DNA from 2 places in the Undibacterium sp. GrIS 1.8 genome. Region 2 is predicted to be linked to the other one. Evidence: predicted binding sites of a transcription regulator. Region 2 holds the regulator's gene; the other holds the start of a gene.
What was found. The regulator LexA, encoded in region 2, represses DNA repair genes until DNA is damaged. The targets are predictions, from matches to a motif close to ACTGTATNNNNATACAGT.
Positions count from the first base shown of each region.

Region 1: a site for LexA is predicted at 3,561-3,578, ahead of dinB (DNA polymerase IV). Genes of this name have one in related genera too.

Region 1 is NZ_JBEONQ010000032.1:21,962-29,753, forward strand. It holds gene AAKU64_RS15170 (chloride channel protein) at 1-1,224, shown strand, start outside; gene AAKU64_RS15175 (substrate-binding periplasmic protein) at 1,442-2,215, shown strand; gene dinB (DNA polymerase IV) at 2,400-3,476, opposite strand; gene AAKU64_RS15185 (thioredoxin family protein) at 3,890-4,351, shown strand; gene AAKU64_RS15190 (PAS domain-containing protein) at 4,484-6,925, shown strand; gene AAKU64_RS15195 (GMC family oxidoreductase) at 7,082-7,792, shown strand, end outside.
Region 2 is NZ_JBEONQ010000034.1:40,480-48,271, forward strand. It holds gene lon (endopeptidase La) at 1-2,083, shown strand, start outside; gene lexA (transcriptional repressor LexA) at 2,477-3,151, opposite strand; gene rpsF (30S ribosomal protein S6) at 3,417-3,785, shown strand; gene priB (primosomal replication protein N) at 3,816-4,115, shown strand; gene rpsR (30S ribosomal protein S18) at 4,125-4,409, shown strand; gene rplI (50S ribosomal protein L9) at 4,437-4,889, shown strand; gene AAKU64_RS15725 (replicative DNA helicase) at 5,154-6,542, shown strand; gene AAKU64_RS15730 (DUF47 domain-containing protein) at 6,633-7,259, shown strand; gene AAKU64_RS15735 (inorganic phosphate transporter) at 7,402-7,792, shown strand, end outside.

The DNA.
Region 1 (7,792 bases), on a different contig from region 2:
ACGATGGCCGTCGGCTTGGCATTTGGTGGTGAGCAGGCCAGTAAGTTAAATAATTGGGTACTGACAGCCGCGCCTTATTCTCCATTAATTTTTATGCCCCTAGGTTTTGCGCTGCTGGCATACCTGAGCAGGCGTTTTTTCCCGGGATCGCAGGGAAGCGGTATCCCGCAAACGGTTGCCGCCATTAATACGCTCGATACCGCTAAAAATAACAAGTTACTGTCATTGCGTATCGCTATAGGAAAAATATTGCTGACCTTGGGCGGGTTGACGATAGGCGCGTCGATCGGGCGCGAGGGCCCCACCGTACAAATCGGCGCTTCCATCATGCATATGTTTTATGGACGTGGTCCTTTTCAAAATGCTGAAGCCCGCCGGACGCTGATTTTAGCGGGTGGCGCTGCGGGGATTGCGGCGGCGTTTAATACACCGCTGGCTGGCATTATGTTTGCCATTGAAGAACTGAGTAAACGGCATGCGTTTAGTGCGAACAGCTCGACTTTGATTACCGTGATCGTCTCCGGCCTGATCTCATTATCTTTGCTGGGTAATTACACCTACTTTGGATCGACCGGAGCGGAACTTGATTGGCGCTCGGGTGTTTGGGCGATTTTGGTATGCGGAATAATCGGCGGTGGCGCTGGTGGTCTGTTCAGTCAATTATTGATATCAGTATCGTCACGATTACCGCCACGACTGGCGAATCTGCTCAGAAACCGGGCGCTGTTATTTGCCGCTGTTTGCGGTTTAATCGTTGCCCTGATTGGTATTTACACGAATGGCTTAGTGTTCGGCACAGGCTACCAATCTACCCGCTTAACGTTGGAAGACAGCGGCACATTGCCCTGGTATTTTGGGATAGCAAAATTGATTGCTACCTTGCTCTCATCCGTTTGCGGCATTAGCGGTGGCATCTTCGCGCCCTCACTCGCCGTCGGCGCAGGTATTGGCGATAACATCGCGACACTATTCCCCAATTTGGCAACCCATGGCGCGATCGTATTATTGGTGATGGCGGCCTACTTATCTGGTGTGACTCGCGCACCGGTGACCTCATTCATCATCATGATGGAAATGACGGATAGTCACCAAATGTTGGTGCCGCTGATGTCAGCATCCGTGATTGCCAGCGCAATCTCCAAATTCATCTGCCCGACGCCGCTTTATCACAAACTGGCGGAACGCTTTTTGCCGCTACCAGCACGATTTTTTAAACATGAATAAAACGTTACTGAAGCGAGTTCACTCAGGCTACGTAGTATTACTAATATAGTCAAAATAGTTTTTGGCTGACTTTGAAGACTCTTGTTTTTTTGCTCTGACAGCACAGAGCCAGAAGTAAATATATGTTTTGCCAAAGCACAACACTTAGGAATAAGCTTAGCGCAATACCCGCACAACTTACGCTAAACTACATCATCACTTTTGCCGAGTCATTGCCTTGAAGATCAGATGTATTCCTGTCACTGCCATCCTGATGTATGCCTTTGGGATGTCGCCTATATTTGCCGCGGATAATCCAGTGATGCGTTTAGCCAGTCTGGAGTGGGCGCCTTATGTAGGCTCACGTTTACATCAAGAAGGCTTGACCGCAGGCATCGTTAAAGTCGCGGCACGTCAAATCGGCATGGACGCCAAAATTAGTTATTCTCCCTGGAGTCGTACCGTTTACGCGGGATTAAATGATCCTAATTACGCGGGTTATTTCCCAGCGTTTTACTTAAAAGAGCGCGAAAAAACTTGCTACTTTTCTGGCGTGTTAGGACATAGCGTAGTGGGTTTTGCGCATCTCAAAGAGCGACCATTCCAATGGACTAAGCTCAATGATTTACGCGGTATTAAAATCGGTATTGTGCAAGATTACGCTAATGGAGAAGAGTTTGATGCCATGGTCAAACAGCGGGTGCTGGATACCGATGCAGCACCCTCCGATGTCAGCAATCTGCGCAAATTGCTAGCGCATAGAGTCGATGTGATCGTGATCGATAAGTATGTCTTGCATCAGCTGCTGGCGTCGGAACCGAGTTTGCAGGCAGACAAAAACCGGATCGAATATTATCCTCATGAGTTAGCAAAATTTTCTATGCACATCTGTTTTCAGCGCAACGAGCGCGGGCTGGCAATTCAAAAAGCCTTCAATCTTGCGCTGAATAAAATCGATACACAAAAATTAGAAGACAGCTATTTCCAGCAATTGGACGCAGCTCAAAAGTAGATAATGTCGGGAATTTTTCTGCTCTGAATGTGGCTTGGCCAGAAGGCTGTTTTGCCGTTGTTTAGTACAGTCATAAGCCCATTAATCAATATACTCCCCCCAATTTTTATTGGAATTGGTCTAATGGCCAGTAATTAATTGGATAATTAATTATACTAACGGGTAGTATATTATTTTTAGAAATTTAATTCGCAAACAAAACCAATTGCTGCTCCGTCGTTGACGCTTGCTCCGCGCCGCTTAAACGCATACCCAGTCCAAGCAAGCGCACGGGTTGTTGGCCGCGTGCAAATGCGATCTCTAACAAGCTGACAAAACTACTTTCATCCAAGCTGCTGCCACGACATTCTGCGGTAGTCTGGTGAAAATCGGCAAAGCGGATTTTGACGTACAACTTATGTATGTAGTCCTCCGCTTGCACTCGTTTCATCCTCGCTACCAACATCGCAAATAAGGCAGGCAATTCTGTTTGGCAAGCGGCCAGATCGGGTAAATCCTGGGCGTAGGTTTCTTCTACGCTGACCGATTTCCGCTCGCTGTCCGGGCAGACACTACGATGATCAATGCCGCGACAAAGCTGGTACAAGTTATAGCCAAGCTTGCCAAAGTGTTGCTGCAAATCGGGTAAGGACCAGCTACGTAAATCTCGGCAATATTGCACACCCAGACCATGTAATTTGGCAGCCGTGACTTTGCCCACACCAAATAATTTGGCAACCGGTAGCTCCGCCACAAAACTATCTGCGTCTTCTGGCAAGACCACAAACTGACCGTCTGGCTTATTCCAGTCGCTGGCGATTTTGGCGAGAAATTTATTCGCCGCCACACCGGCGGAGGCTGTGATGCCCACCGTGGCTGCAATCCGCGCCCGTATCTCTTGCGCAATCAGGGTCGCACTCCCTTTGTGCTGCGTGCAATCGCTCACATCCAGATACGCTTCATCCAGTGATAAAGGTTCGACCAAGTCGGTGTAGTCACGATAAATTGCCAAAATCGCTTTAGATGCGATACGGTATTTCTCCATCGTTGGTGGCAGCACGATTAAATCAGGGCAGCGCCGTAACGCCAATGAGGTCGGCATCGCTGAGCGCACGCCAAAACGCCGCGCCTCGTAATTGCAAGTCGCCACCACACCGCGCTGATCTGCTCTGCCGCCAACGGCCAGCGGCTTATCGCGCAGATGCGGATCGTCCCGCATTTCTATTGCGGCATAAAAGCAATCACAATCGCAATGGATAATTTTTCGCTGGGCGGTGGACATGATGTTATCGAAGTGATTACTGAAGCTGTTACTGAGATTATTGCTGACAAGCGTTGAGGTATTTTAATCCATTTAAAAGAAAATACTGTATATAAAATCAGTATGTAACATCAGTATATAAAATCAGTATTTGAGTGAGCCTGCTATCAACGTACTCGCATACAAAACAGCGCCTATCTTTGCTCTAAGTCAGCGCTTTAAGTTGCTGTAATTTTAAGCATCTACCATAATTGTTTCAGCGTCCATCCTGTCCATGACAAATTCCGGTATTTGCGTCATGATGTCTGACCGGAGAGCTTTGCCGATCCTGTCTATTTCGTTCAATTAATTTAATCAATTCAAGCTGCGCTGTTAGGCTGGTTTCGCTGATGTAGCTGACCTCGCTAATTTTGCAGTGTTATTTGAGGACTCTCATGAAAAAATTACTCGCATTTTGTTTTGGTCTCAGCCTGTCTTTTGCTACGCTTGGCGTCAGCGCTGCTGCCACTTATCAACCCTATGACGAAACCGCCGATGCGCAGGCCAACATTAACAAAGCTCTGGCAACAGCGCAGGCGACAAATAAAAAAGTGCTGGTGATTTTTGGCGCTAACTGGTGCAAAGATTGTTTAGAACTGGACAAATCGATCAAAGGTCAAAATGCCGCGCTGATCGCCAGTAAATTTGTATTGGTCAAAGTGGATGTAGGTCAGTTTGATAAAAATCTGGAGATCGCAAAACAGTACGAAAATCCGATCAAAAAAGGTATTCCTGCGGCAGTAGTTTTAAAGGCTGACAACAGCCTGGTGTATGCGAGCAAAGGCGGCGAATTGTCGAATGCGCGCAAGATGAGCGACCAAGGCATTTACGATTTTTTTAATCAGGTTTCAAACTAAATCGTATTTGAATTTGTCCGGCAGCTCAAAGACAAATACGTTTTATTGGCGCCTGAAATGACAGCTTAAATGACAGCTTAGTTGGCACCTTAAATGACTGACCGCATTACTTGATTCCTTACTCAACTCACTATGCCCAATCGTCTGGACCCGTTGTCAGAATCAAGCGAGGCCGCCGCCAACGCCACCAGCACATCGTTACAAACCGGTGTACTGGTGAGCGCGAGTTCATTGCGGACTTTGCTGGAGGCAGTGGGCGATAGTTTATGGGATTGGAATTTACTCACCAACGAGGCATTTTTTTCCCGTAGTTATAAACAGATTCTGGGTTATGCCGAACACGAGCTGGGTAATCACATCAATGAGTGGATAGACCGGCTGCATCCCGATGATGCGCAAGAAGCCATGCGTGCGACCAGGTTATATCTGGAGGGTGAAATTCCTCAATACGAACACGAGCATCGCCTGCGATGCCGTGATGGTAACTGGAAGTGGTTACGCTCTCGCGGTACGCTGGTAGAACGTACCATCGATGGCCAGCCGGCACGCATGATCGGTCTGGTCAGCGATATCACCGAGAATCACCGCCTGACTGATCAGCTCAAACAAAGCCATACCTTGTTATCTAACTTTTCGCGGCAGCTGCCTGGTATGTTCTATCAATATCAGCGCTTTCCAGATGGGCGTAGTTGTTATCCTTATGTCAGTGATGCAGTCACGGCTATTTATGGCGTAACTGCGGAACAAATTCGCTATGACGCAAGCATCGTAATTGCCAAAATACATCCCGATGATCTAATGAAAGTGCGAGAGGCTGGGCATATTTCTGCCACTATGCTCACCCCCTGGCATCAAGAATATCGTGTGGTTGGCGTGGTTGAAGAAGAGCGCTGGTACGTCGGCGACGCAACGCCAGAAAAATTAAGCGATGGCAGCATACTCTGGCATGGCTACCTCAATGACATTACCGAGCGCAAACAAGCAGAGCAGCGCGCGCAAAATGCCGAGCTACAAATACGCTTAATTCTGGAGGCGGCGAATCAGGGTTTGTACGATGTGAATGTGCAAACGGGAGAAACCAAATTCAGTATTGAGTACGCCAGGATGCTGGGCTATGAGCCGGAAGAATATGCAGAATTTCAGCAGCTCTGGGGCAACTTCGCTCAGGTCGGCGTACATCCTGAAGATATCTCACAACTCAAGCAAGCCTTGCGTAACCACTTACGCGCACCAGAGCAATTTGATGCGCAAGGTAAAAGTATTCCGCTCACGGATTACCATGCCGAATTCCGGCAAAGAACGAAGTCCGGTGAGTGGAAATGGATCATGTCACGCGGCCGGGTGGTGGAGCGCGATAAGCAGGGTCACGCGTTGCGCATGCAAGGCACGCATATTGATATCACCGAGCAAAAAGTCAGCGAAGAGACTTTGCGCATCAATCAAGAATTACTGCAAGCCAGTAAAGACCGCTACAAACTGCTGGCGCGTGAGTTAGATATTTTGATCAACAACGCCCCTGTTGGCATTATGTTCGTCAGCGACGGTGTGATCATCCTCGCTAATCAGGCGCTGGCAGAACTGTGTAATTTTCCAGATGCACAAGCGATGATCGGCGTTAAAACCAGCTTCTTATATTGCGGTGAAGAGGATTATCAAGCCTTTGGCCAACGCGTCATACCGCAGTTAATCGCGGACGAACGGGTAGAGCTGGAATGGACCGTAAAAAGAATTACCGGGGAAACGTTTTTGGCACGCATAGCAGGGCGCGCCCTACCGGCAGAAAATTATGTGCGCGGTGCTGTCTGGATGCTGGAAGACATCAGCGAACGGCATCGCATTAATAAACTGAAGTCGGAATTTATCTCTGTCGTCAGTCACGAGTTGCGTACACCGCTAACATCCATCCGCGGCTCCTTGGGTTTGCTGGATGCAGGTGTGGCTGGCGTCTTGCCAGCAAAAGCGGCGCAACTGATTAAAATCGCGCATAGCAATAGTTTTCGCCTGATTGGTCTAGTCAACGACATTCTGGATATGGACAAATTGGTGTCCGGTAAAATGCGTTTTAAAGAAGAACCTGTCGATTTGCTTGCGCTCATTAACAGCGCAATAGAAGCCAATGCGGCCTATGCCTTATCGCTTAAAGTCAGCCTGCAATTTAGTACCGCTGTCAGCAGCGCATGGATCTTGGCCGACCATGACCGCCTGATGCAAATTATGGCAAATCTGTTGTCCAATGCCGCCAAATTTTCTCCTGAAGGTGAGGCAGTGCAAATCCGTTTATTGCATCAATCGCTGTCAGACAGTAGCGGTAGCAGTTATAGCTACCGCATCGAAGTAAGCGATCATGGCCCCGGTATACCGAAGGCATTTCAAGCGCATTTGTTTGAACCGTTTACTCAGGCTGATGGTACCGATACGCGGCAACAAGGTGGTACTGGCTTGGGACTTCCCATCACCAAAACTTTAGTAGAAAAAATGCATGGGCGACTGGGATTTACGACTACCGAAGGCAAAGGGAGTAGCTTTTGGGTAGAATTTAAAGCAGTATCGGCGCCAGAGTCTGCCGCAATTTAAATCCAATTTCAGCTTCAATACAGTCGTAGTACAAAACCTCAAAAATATAAAGCAAAGTAATATTAAGCGACACCAAGCAACACCAAGCAACGCCAAGCAACACCAAGAAGTACAAAAATAAAAATCATCCAAAGGACGAGACAAATGACAGAAGCAATCAATGCAATTGCCGATTACATCGTGGTCGGCGGTGGTGCCGGTGGCTGCGCGGTAGCCGGACGATTAAGTGAAGACGGCAATATCAACGTCACCGTATTAGAGGCGGGTGGCAAAGGTGATAGCTGGGTTGTCAAAACACCGTTAGCGGTCGTTGCCATGTTGCCGACCAAACTCAATAACTGGGCATTTGAAACCGTGCCGCAACCCGGCCTGAATGGACGGCGCGGCTATCAGCCACGTGGTAAAACCTTGGGCGGCTCTTCTGCCATCAATGCCATGGTGTACATCCGTGGTCATCGCTGGGATTACGATCATTGGGCGTCCTTGGGCAACAAGGGCTGGTCATTTGATGAGGTGTTGCCATACTTTAAACGCTCAGAAAATAACGCTAGTCTGGGCGGCGATTTGCATGGTCAGGCCGGACCTTTACGGGTCAGTGATCTGCGCTCAGACAATCCTTTCCAGGCAATTTATTTAGATGCCGCCAGACAAGCGGGATTTAAAATTAATCGCGACTTTAACGGCGACGATCAGGAAGGCGTCGGGATTTACCAAGTCACCCAACATGAGGGCGAACGCTGGAGTGCCGCCCGCGGTTATCTGCATCCGCATATGGGCAAACGCCCGAACCTACGGGTAGAAACCGGCTGCCACGTGACCCGCATCATCTTTGAAGGCAAACGCGCTGTCGGCGTCGAGTTTATCCAG
Region 2 (7,792 bases):
CACAGCAGAGCTCACTCCTGTTGCGCCGGAAGAGGGTGATGACTCTGAAGTAGAGGCAATGCGCCGTGCAATCGTTCAGCAATTTGATCAATATGTAAAACTGAATAAAAAAATCCCACCTGAAATTTTGGCATCACTTTCAGGAATTGATGATGCGGGTCGGTTGGCCGATACAATTGCTGCACATTTGCCTTTGAAGCTAGAGCAAAAGCAAGTCATTCTGGAAATTTTTAGCGTTGCCAAACGTTTAGAACATTTGCTTGGTCAATTGGAGGGTGAGCTTGACATTCTGCAAGTAGAAAAGCGTATCCGTGGCCGTGTTAAGCGTCAGATGGAAAAATCTCAGCGTGAATACTATTTGAATGAGCAAGTAAAAGCGATTCAAAAAGAACTCGGTGAAGGTGATGAAGGTGCTGACATCGATGAGTTAGAAAAGAAAATTCTGGCAGCAAAGATGCCGAAAGAAGCGCATAACAAAGCGATGAATGAGTTGAAAAAGCTCAAAATGATGTCTCCTATGTCTGCTGAGGCAACTGTTGTTCGCAACTATATAGACACGATCGTTAATTTACCTTGGAAGAAAAAATCTAAGGTAAACAATGACTTAACTAACGCTGAAAAAGTATTGGAAGATGATCATTTTGGTTTAGATAAGGTCAAAGAGCGTATTCTGGAATATCTTGCCGTACAACAGCGCGTTGACAAACTGAAAGCGCCAATATTGTGTTTGGTCGGCCCTCCAGGTGTAGGTAAGACCTCTCTTGGTCAATCTATTGCACGTGCTACTAATCGTAAGTTTGTACGTATGGCGTTGGGCGGTGTTCGTGACGAGGCAGAGATTCGCGGTCATCGACGCACTTATATTGGTTCTATGCCCGGTAAGATATTGCAAAGCTTATCGAAAGTAGGAGTACGTAATCCATTATTTTTACTGGATGAAGTAGATAAAATGGGGGCGGATTTCCGTGGCGACCCGTCTTCTGCGTTGCTTGAGGTGCTAGATCCTGAACAAAACCATACTTTTTCTGATCATTACATCGAAGTTGATTTCGATTTATCAGATGTTATGTTTGTAGCGACCTCTAATTCATACAACATTCCGCCAGCTTTGTTGGATCGTATGGAGGTTATTCGTTTGTCGGGTTATACCGAAGACGAAAAAGCTAGCATTGCCCAGCGTTACTTACTTCCTAAACAAATTAAAAATAATGGTTTGAAGGATGGTGAAATCAGTGTTGCTGAAAGTGCTATTCGAGACATTATTCGTTATTACACTAGAGAAGCAGGGGTACGTTCCTTAGAGCGTGAGTTATCAAAAATTTGTCGCAAAGTCGTTAAGATGCTCTTACTTAAAAAGAGTGAGAAGAAAGCAACGATTACATCAAAAAATCTGGATAAGTTTTTGGGTGTTCGTCGTTACGATTTTGGTGTGGCGGTCAAAGATAACCAGGTTGGACAAGTCGTTGGTCTTGCGTGGACTGAAGTCGGCGGCGATTTATTGACAATTGAAGCAGTTGCAATGCCTGGTAAGGGTGGCGTGATACGTACCGGTACTTTAGGTGATGTGATGAAGGAGTCGATTGAAGCTGCTCGCACTGTAGTTCGCAGTCGTGCGAAGCGCTTGGGTATTAAGCCAGATGTGTTTGAAAAAAGTGATATTCATATTCACGTTCCAGAGGGGGCAACGCCAAAAGATGGTCCTTCCGCTGGTATTGCTATGACGACAGCTCTGGTATCTGTTTTTACCGGGATACCGGTACGTGCAGATGTAGCGATGACTGGTGAGATTACCTTGCGTGGTGAAGTATTGCCTATCGGTGGTCTAAAAGAGAAATTATTGGCAGCGCATCGAGGCGGAATTAAGACGGTTTTAATTCCTGAAGAGAATGCTAAAGATTTAACTGAGATTCCTGATAACGTCAAAAATAAGCTGGAGATCATTCCAGTGCGTTGGATAGATAAAGTGTTAGAAATTGCTTTAGAGCGTCAGCCAGTTGCTTTGACTGATGAAGAAGTTTTAGTAGCTGCTACGGCCACTAAAGTTGAAGGTGGCGTCGATGTTGGTGGTGTTGTAAAGCATTGAGCCTGATCTGAAATTTGGTTTTCATCAGATAGTTTTCTCTGATTAAAACTGAAGAAAGTAAAATGGTCACTAGTTATCTAGCGGCCATTTTTTTCATAATCGATTTTCTGGGTTATCTAATTTATAAATTATTACCAAAATAGTAAATTAAATTGACCGACAATTTAACTTTTGTCGAGACGATGAAAGTAGGCTCGATAAACATGAAATTTTATTCATTTAATCGGAGTACGTTCATACTATGGGTGAGTATATTTTAATTGTCCATGCAATAATTGAGTAAAATCATGTTTTTCAAAAAGATTGTGGGGAGTATATTGATTGAGTTGGGACGTGACAGATGAAATTTTTTATTTTATTTACTGATACTGCCAATACCTAGTAATACATAACTTAAGTCCAGGCTCTGACCAGCCCAACGGCTAAACCTTCAAGTGAAAAGTCTTCGTCAAGTTCATTAATCTTGATATTGGGATAATCAGGATTTTCTGCTAATAGCTCGATCATATTCCCTGATTTTTTATAGCGTTTAACCGTAACATCATCCCCCATACGGGCAATCACGATTTGTCCATTTTTTGCTTCGTTAGATTTTTTTACTGCAAGCAAATCACCATCAAAAATACCGGCGTCACGCATAGACATACCACGCACTTTGAGCAGGTAGTCTGGAATAGCTGAAAATAAGGCTGGATCAACTTGATAGGTTGTGTCCACATGCTCTTGCGCAAGAATGGGAGATCCTGCCGCTACTCTGCCAACTAGCGGCAAACTAAGTTGCATTAGTGATGGATGGGGTAGCGCTAATTGAGCAATATAGTTAGGCCTAGCCTTGGTGCTTCCATTGCTTAGTATGGAATCAAGCAATCGTATGCCGCGTGAGGTACCCGGAGCAATTTCAATAACTCCTTTGCGCGCTAGTGCTTGCAAATGCTCTTCCGCTGCATTGGTGGAGCGAAAACCTAATTCATTTGCAATTTCTGCTCTTGTTGGCGGAAATCCAGTATTTTGGATCGCGTCCTTAATTAAATTTAAAATCTGTTCTTGGCGAGCGGTGAGTTTTAGCATGATCGAATTCCAATCGTGTAGTTGTGAGACTGGGTTTATATGCAGCCTGTATTTTTGTACAGTATAAACCTAAAATCTTTTTCATCTCAAAATTTTTTTAAGTCCTCTCAATGGGTGTGTTGCACATAAATTGGTAGCAGTAAATGTAATAAGCTATTGAAACTATTGAGTAAATTATCAAAGTGCAGTATAGTTGTGGGCTTTCCTCTTCCCGCACTCGTCTTGACGCCGAGGCGGGCTATTAAATTGTCCACAAGGAGAATATATGCGTCATTATGAAATCGTATTTATCGTACATCCGGATCAAAGCGAGCAAGTGCCTGCAATGATCGAGCGTTACAAAGCCACAGTTGTTGCACGTAGTGGTCAAGTACACCGTATTGAAGATTGGGGCCGTCGTCAATTGGCATACATGATTCAAAAACTGGCAAAAGCACATTATGTTTGCATGAACATTGAGTGCGATGCTGAGACTCTGATTGAGTTGGAAACCGCATTCAAATTCAATGATGCAGTTCTGCGCCACCTCACAGTCAAAATGAAGAAAGCTGAAACAGCGCCATCTCCAATGATGAAATCTGTTCAGAAAGAAGATGCTGCTAAAACGCAACGCGTAGAAGCGCCAGCAGCATAATTGACACGTTAGAGGACGCTACATAAATCAGTGAATCAGCTTAAAGTCGTTGCCAGCATTGTAGAAAAATCGGCGCTGCGTTTTACACCAGCCGGAATTCCGATAGCCTCTGCGGTACTGATACATAGCTCTAAGCAAACGCAAGCAAATGCCCAACGTGTAGTCGACTTTGAAATCAATGCGCTAGCCGCAGGAGAAATTTCAAAGCGATTTATGGAAATAGAGTTAGGTGTTGTAATGCAATTCACAGGTTTTTTGTCGCGCAAGAACCGTAACAGCAAAAGTCTCGTATTTCACATTACTGAATTCGAGACAAATTTACTAGATTAGGAGCCACAAATGGCATTCGGTAAAAAATTTGACAAAAGCAAACTGAAAAATAAGCGCCCACAACAAAATCCATTGTTCAAGCGTAAAAAATTCTGCCGCTTTACAGCCGCACATGTAGCGCAAGTTGACTACAAAGACGTCGATACATTGAAAGATTTCGTGCAAGAAAACGGCAAAATCATGCCAGCACGTTTGACAGGTACTAAAGCTTTGTACCAACGTCAAGTCGACACAGCGATCAAACGCGCACGCTACTTAGCGTTGCTGCCGTACACTGATTTGCACACAGCGTAATTGACGACAAGGTACTAGGAGAAAAATATGCAAGTTATTCTGATTGATAAAGTCGTTAATCTCGGCAATCTGGGCGATGTAGTTAAAGTTAAAGACGGTTACGCACGTAACTTCTTGATCCCACAACGTATGGCTCGCCGTGCTACAACTTCAGCGATTGCTGAATTCGAAGCAAAACGCGCAGAGTTGGAAAAAGCAGCAGCAGCACGTTTGGCTGCAGCACAAGCTCAAGGCGAAAAATTGTCTGGTTTGACTGTACAAATCTCGCAAAAGTCTGGTGTTGATGGTCGTTTGTTTGGTTCCGTAACCAACTTCGACATCGCTGAAGCATTGACCAAGCAAGGTTTTGCTGTTGAAAAAGCGCAGATTCGTTTGCCACAAGGTCCGTTGAAGATCGTTGGCGATCATTCTGTTGCCGTTGCTTTGCACACAGACGTAGTTGTTGATGTGACCGTTGCTATCTTGGGCGAGCACGCTTAAGTTTTAGTCGCATAGTATTTAAAAAAGCCGGGTTCGCCCGGCTTTTTAACGTTTACGTCGCTAAGATTGAGCGATCAATTAGTCTTGGCAGTCAGGTATTGATTTAATTAATTTGGTATTTTAAAGCTTGCAGCATAAATGGTATTTACTATTTTTTAATAGCGGCTGTGCCTGTTATCTTAGTAATAAATGGTCAGATTTATGTATTTCATTAAGGCATGTTCTGTTGATTTCGATATTGAATAAAAAGGTATAATGCGCGCCATGAAAGCACCTTCCGATCCGCAATTAGATTCCATTCGAGTCCCACCACATTCCATCGAAGCCGAGCAATCTGTTTTGGGTGGCTTACTATTAGATAATGCTGCGTGGGATAGAATCGCCGACTTTATCCGCGAGGATGATTTTTACCGATATGACCATAGGATTATTTTTCAGGCAATTGTTAAGCTGATTAACGCGACTAAGCCAGCCGACGTTATTACCGTTTACGAGGCACTGACTGGCCTGAATAAAGCAGACGACGCTGGTGGTTTGACGTATTTAAATGCGCTGGCACAAAATACCCCCTCCGCCGCAAATATTCGTCGTTATGCCGAAATTGTGCGTGACCGAGGTGTCTTGCGCAAATTGATTTCAGTATCTGACGAAATCGCTGGTAATGCCTTTAATCCGCAAGGCAAAGAAGTAAAGCAAATGCTGGATGAGGCAGAGTCAAAAATCTTTGCGATCGCGGAGGAGGGCTCCCGTGGCGCTCAAGGCTTCACTGCTATTCAACCTTTGCTGACACAAGTGGTTGAGCGAATTGATGAGTTGTATAACCGCGATCACACTAGTGACATCACCGGCGTGCCAACGGGCTTTACGGATCTGGATCGAATGACTTCCGGTTTGCAACCCGGCGATTTGATCATTGTTGCAGGTCGCCCATCAATGGGTAAAACGGCGTTCTCGATCAATATCGGTGAAAACGTCGCAATTGAAAGTGGTTTGCCAGTAGCTGTATTTTCGATGGAAATGGGTGGGGCTCAATTAGCCATGCGTATGCTTGGCTCGGTTGGTCGCTTGGATCAGCATCGATTGCGTACAGGTAGATTGGTGGATGAAGATTGGCCGCGCCTGACCCATGCGATTCAAAAAATGAACGACGCGCAGTTATATATTGATGAGACGCCTGCGCTGAGTTCAATTGAATTGCGCGCTCGCTCGCGTCGTTTATCACGTCAATGTGGCAAATTGGGGTTAATTATCATCGATTACTTGCAACTGATGTCAGGTAACACTGCAGGTGAAAACCGTGCTACAGAAATATCCGAAATTTCCCGCAGCTTAAAAGGTTTAGCAAAAGAGTTGCAGTGCCCAGTAATCGCACTCTCTCAGCTCAATCGTTCGTTGGAGCAAAGGCCGAATAAACGTCCGGTAATGTCCGATTTGCGAGAGTCTGGCGCGATTGAGCAAGATGCTGACGTCATTCTATTTATCTACCGTGATCAGGTTTATAACCCGGACTCTCCAGATAAAGGTACCGCCGAAATCATTATTGGTAAGCAGCGAAATGGTCCTATTGGTAGCGTTCGTTTAACCTTTTTGGGTGAATACACCAAGTTCGATAATTACACAGGCTCACTGTCTATTTACGGTGACAACGAATAGTCGTACGACTATTTAGCAGTATCCAGATTAATCAGATGCTTCTTTTTGATCTGGAGCGATTTCAGTATTTTTACTTCTAGCGAGAACAATATGTTTGGACGATTGATGCCCACTGAAGGTAAATTTTTTGAGCTCTTTAACCAGCATGCAGAATTATGCGTTAAAGGTGCCAAAGAAATGGTCGCCTTGATGACCAATTTTGATGACCTTGAGCACCGTGTACATGCAATTGAAGGCATAGAAAAACAGGCCGATACAGTTACCTACAACACGATTGAGTTATTACACAAAACCTTTATCACACCCTTGGATCGTGACGATATTCATCAGCTGATTACCCGCATGGATGATATTTTGGATTTGCTGGAGGATGCTGGGCAAACAATCTCTTTGTACGATGTTCGTGAGATTACGCCAGAGGCTAAACGTTTGGCTGAGTTATGTCTGGCCTGCGCAGAAAAGGTAAAGGCTGCGGTCGGACTCTTAAATAACATGAAAAACTCCCGCGAGATTTTGTTGATCTGTGAAGAGATTGATCGCTTAGAATCCGATGCAGATCACGTTATGCGTGCCGCGATGTCTAAATTATTTCGCGATGAACCGGATGTCCGTAATCTGATTAAATTGAAAGCGATTTATGAGATTCTGGAAACCGTGACAGATCGTTGCGAAGACGTCGCCAATATTATTGAAGGCATTATTGTCGAAAACGCGTAACGATGAAACTGGCAAGACATTGCTCTGCTAGTTCAGATGCTACAAGTATGTGTATCGGCAGTATCTAAGCATTTAACTTGCCTGTCGTTTTATTTAGTATTAACTCTCAGCTCTGAGAGTGCTTAAAAGAGAAGTGATTCCCATGCAAACCTTCCATATGAGCCTGTATCTCATCATATTTCTGGTGGTGCTAGCTCTGTTATTTGATTTTATGAATGGCTTTCATGATGCAGCGAATGCTATTGCTACCGTTGTTTCTACCGGCGTATTAAAGCCTCAGCAAGCTGTCGCGATGGCGGCATTTTTTAATGTGCTCGCCATTGTAGTTTTTCCATTGACTGTTGCAACCACGATCGGTAAAGGTACGATCGATCCCAGTGTAGTTGATCACTATGTGATTTTTGGCGCATTAGTCGGGGCGATTTTTTGGAATTTTGTGACCTGGTATTTTGGTATTCCATCGTCGTCATCGCATGCATTAATTGGTGGTATGGTTGGTGCGGCGGTAGCTAAAGCAGGCACTGGCGCATTGA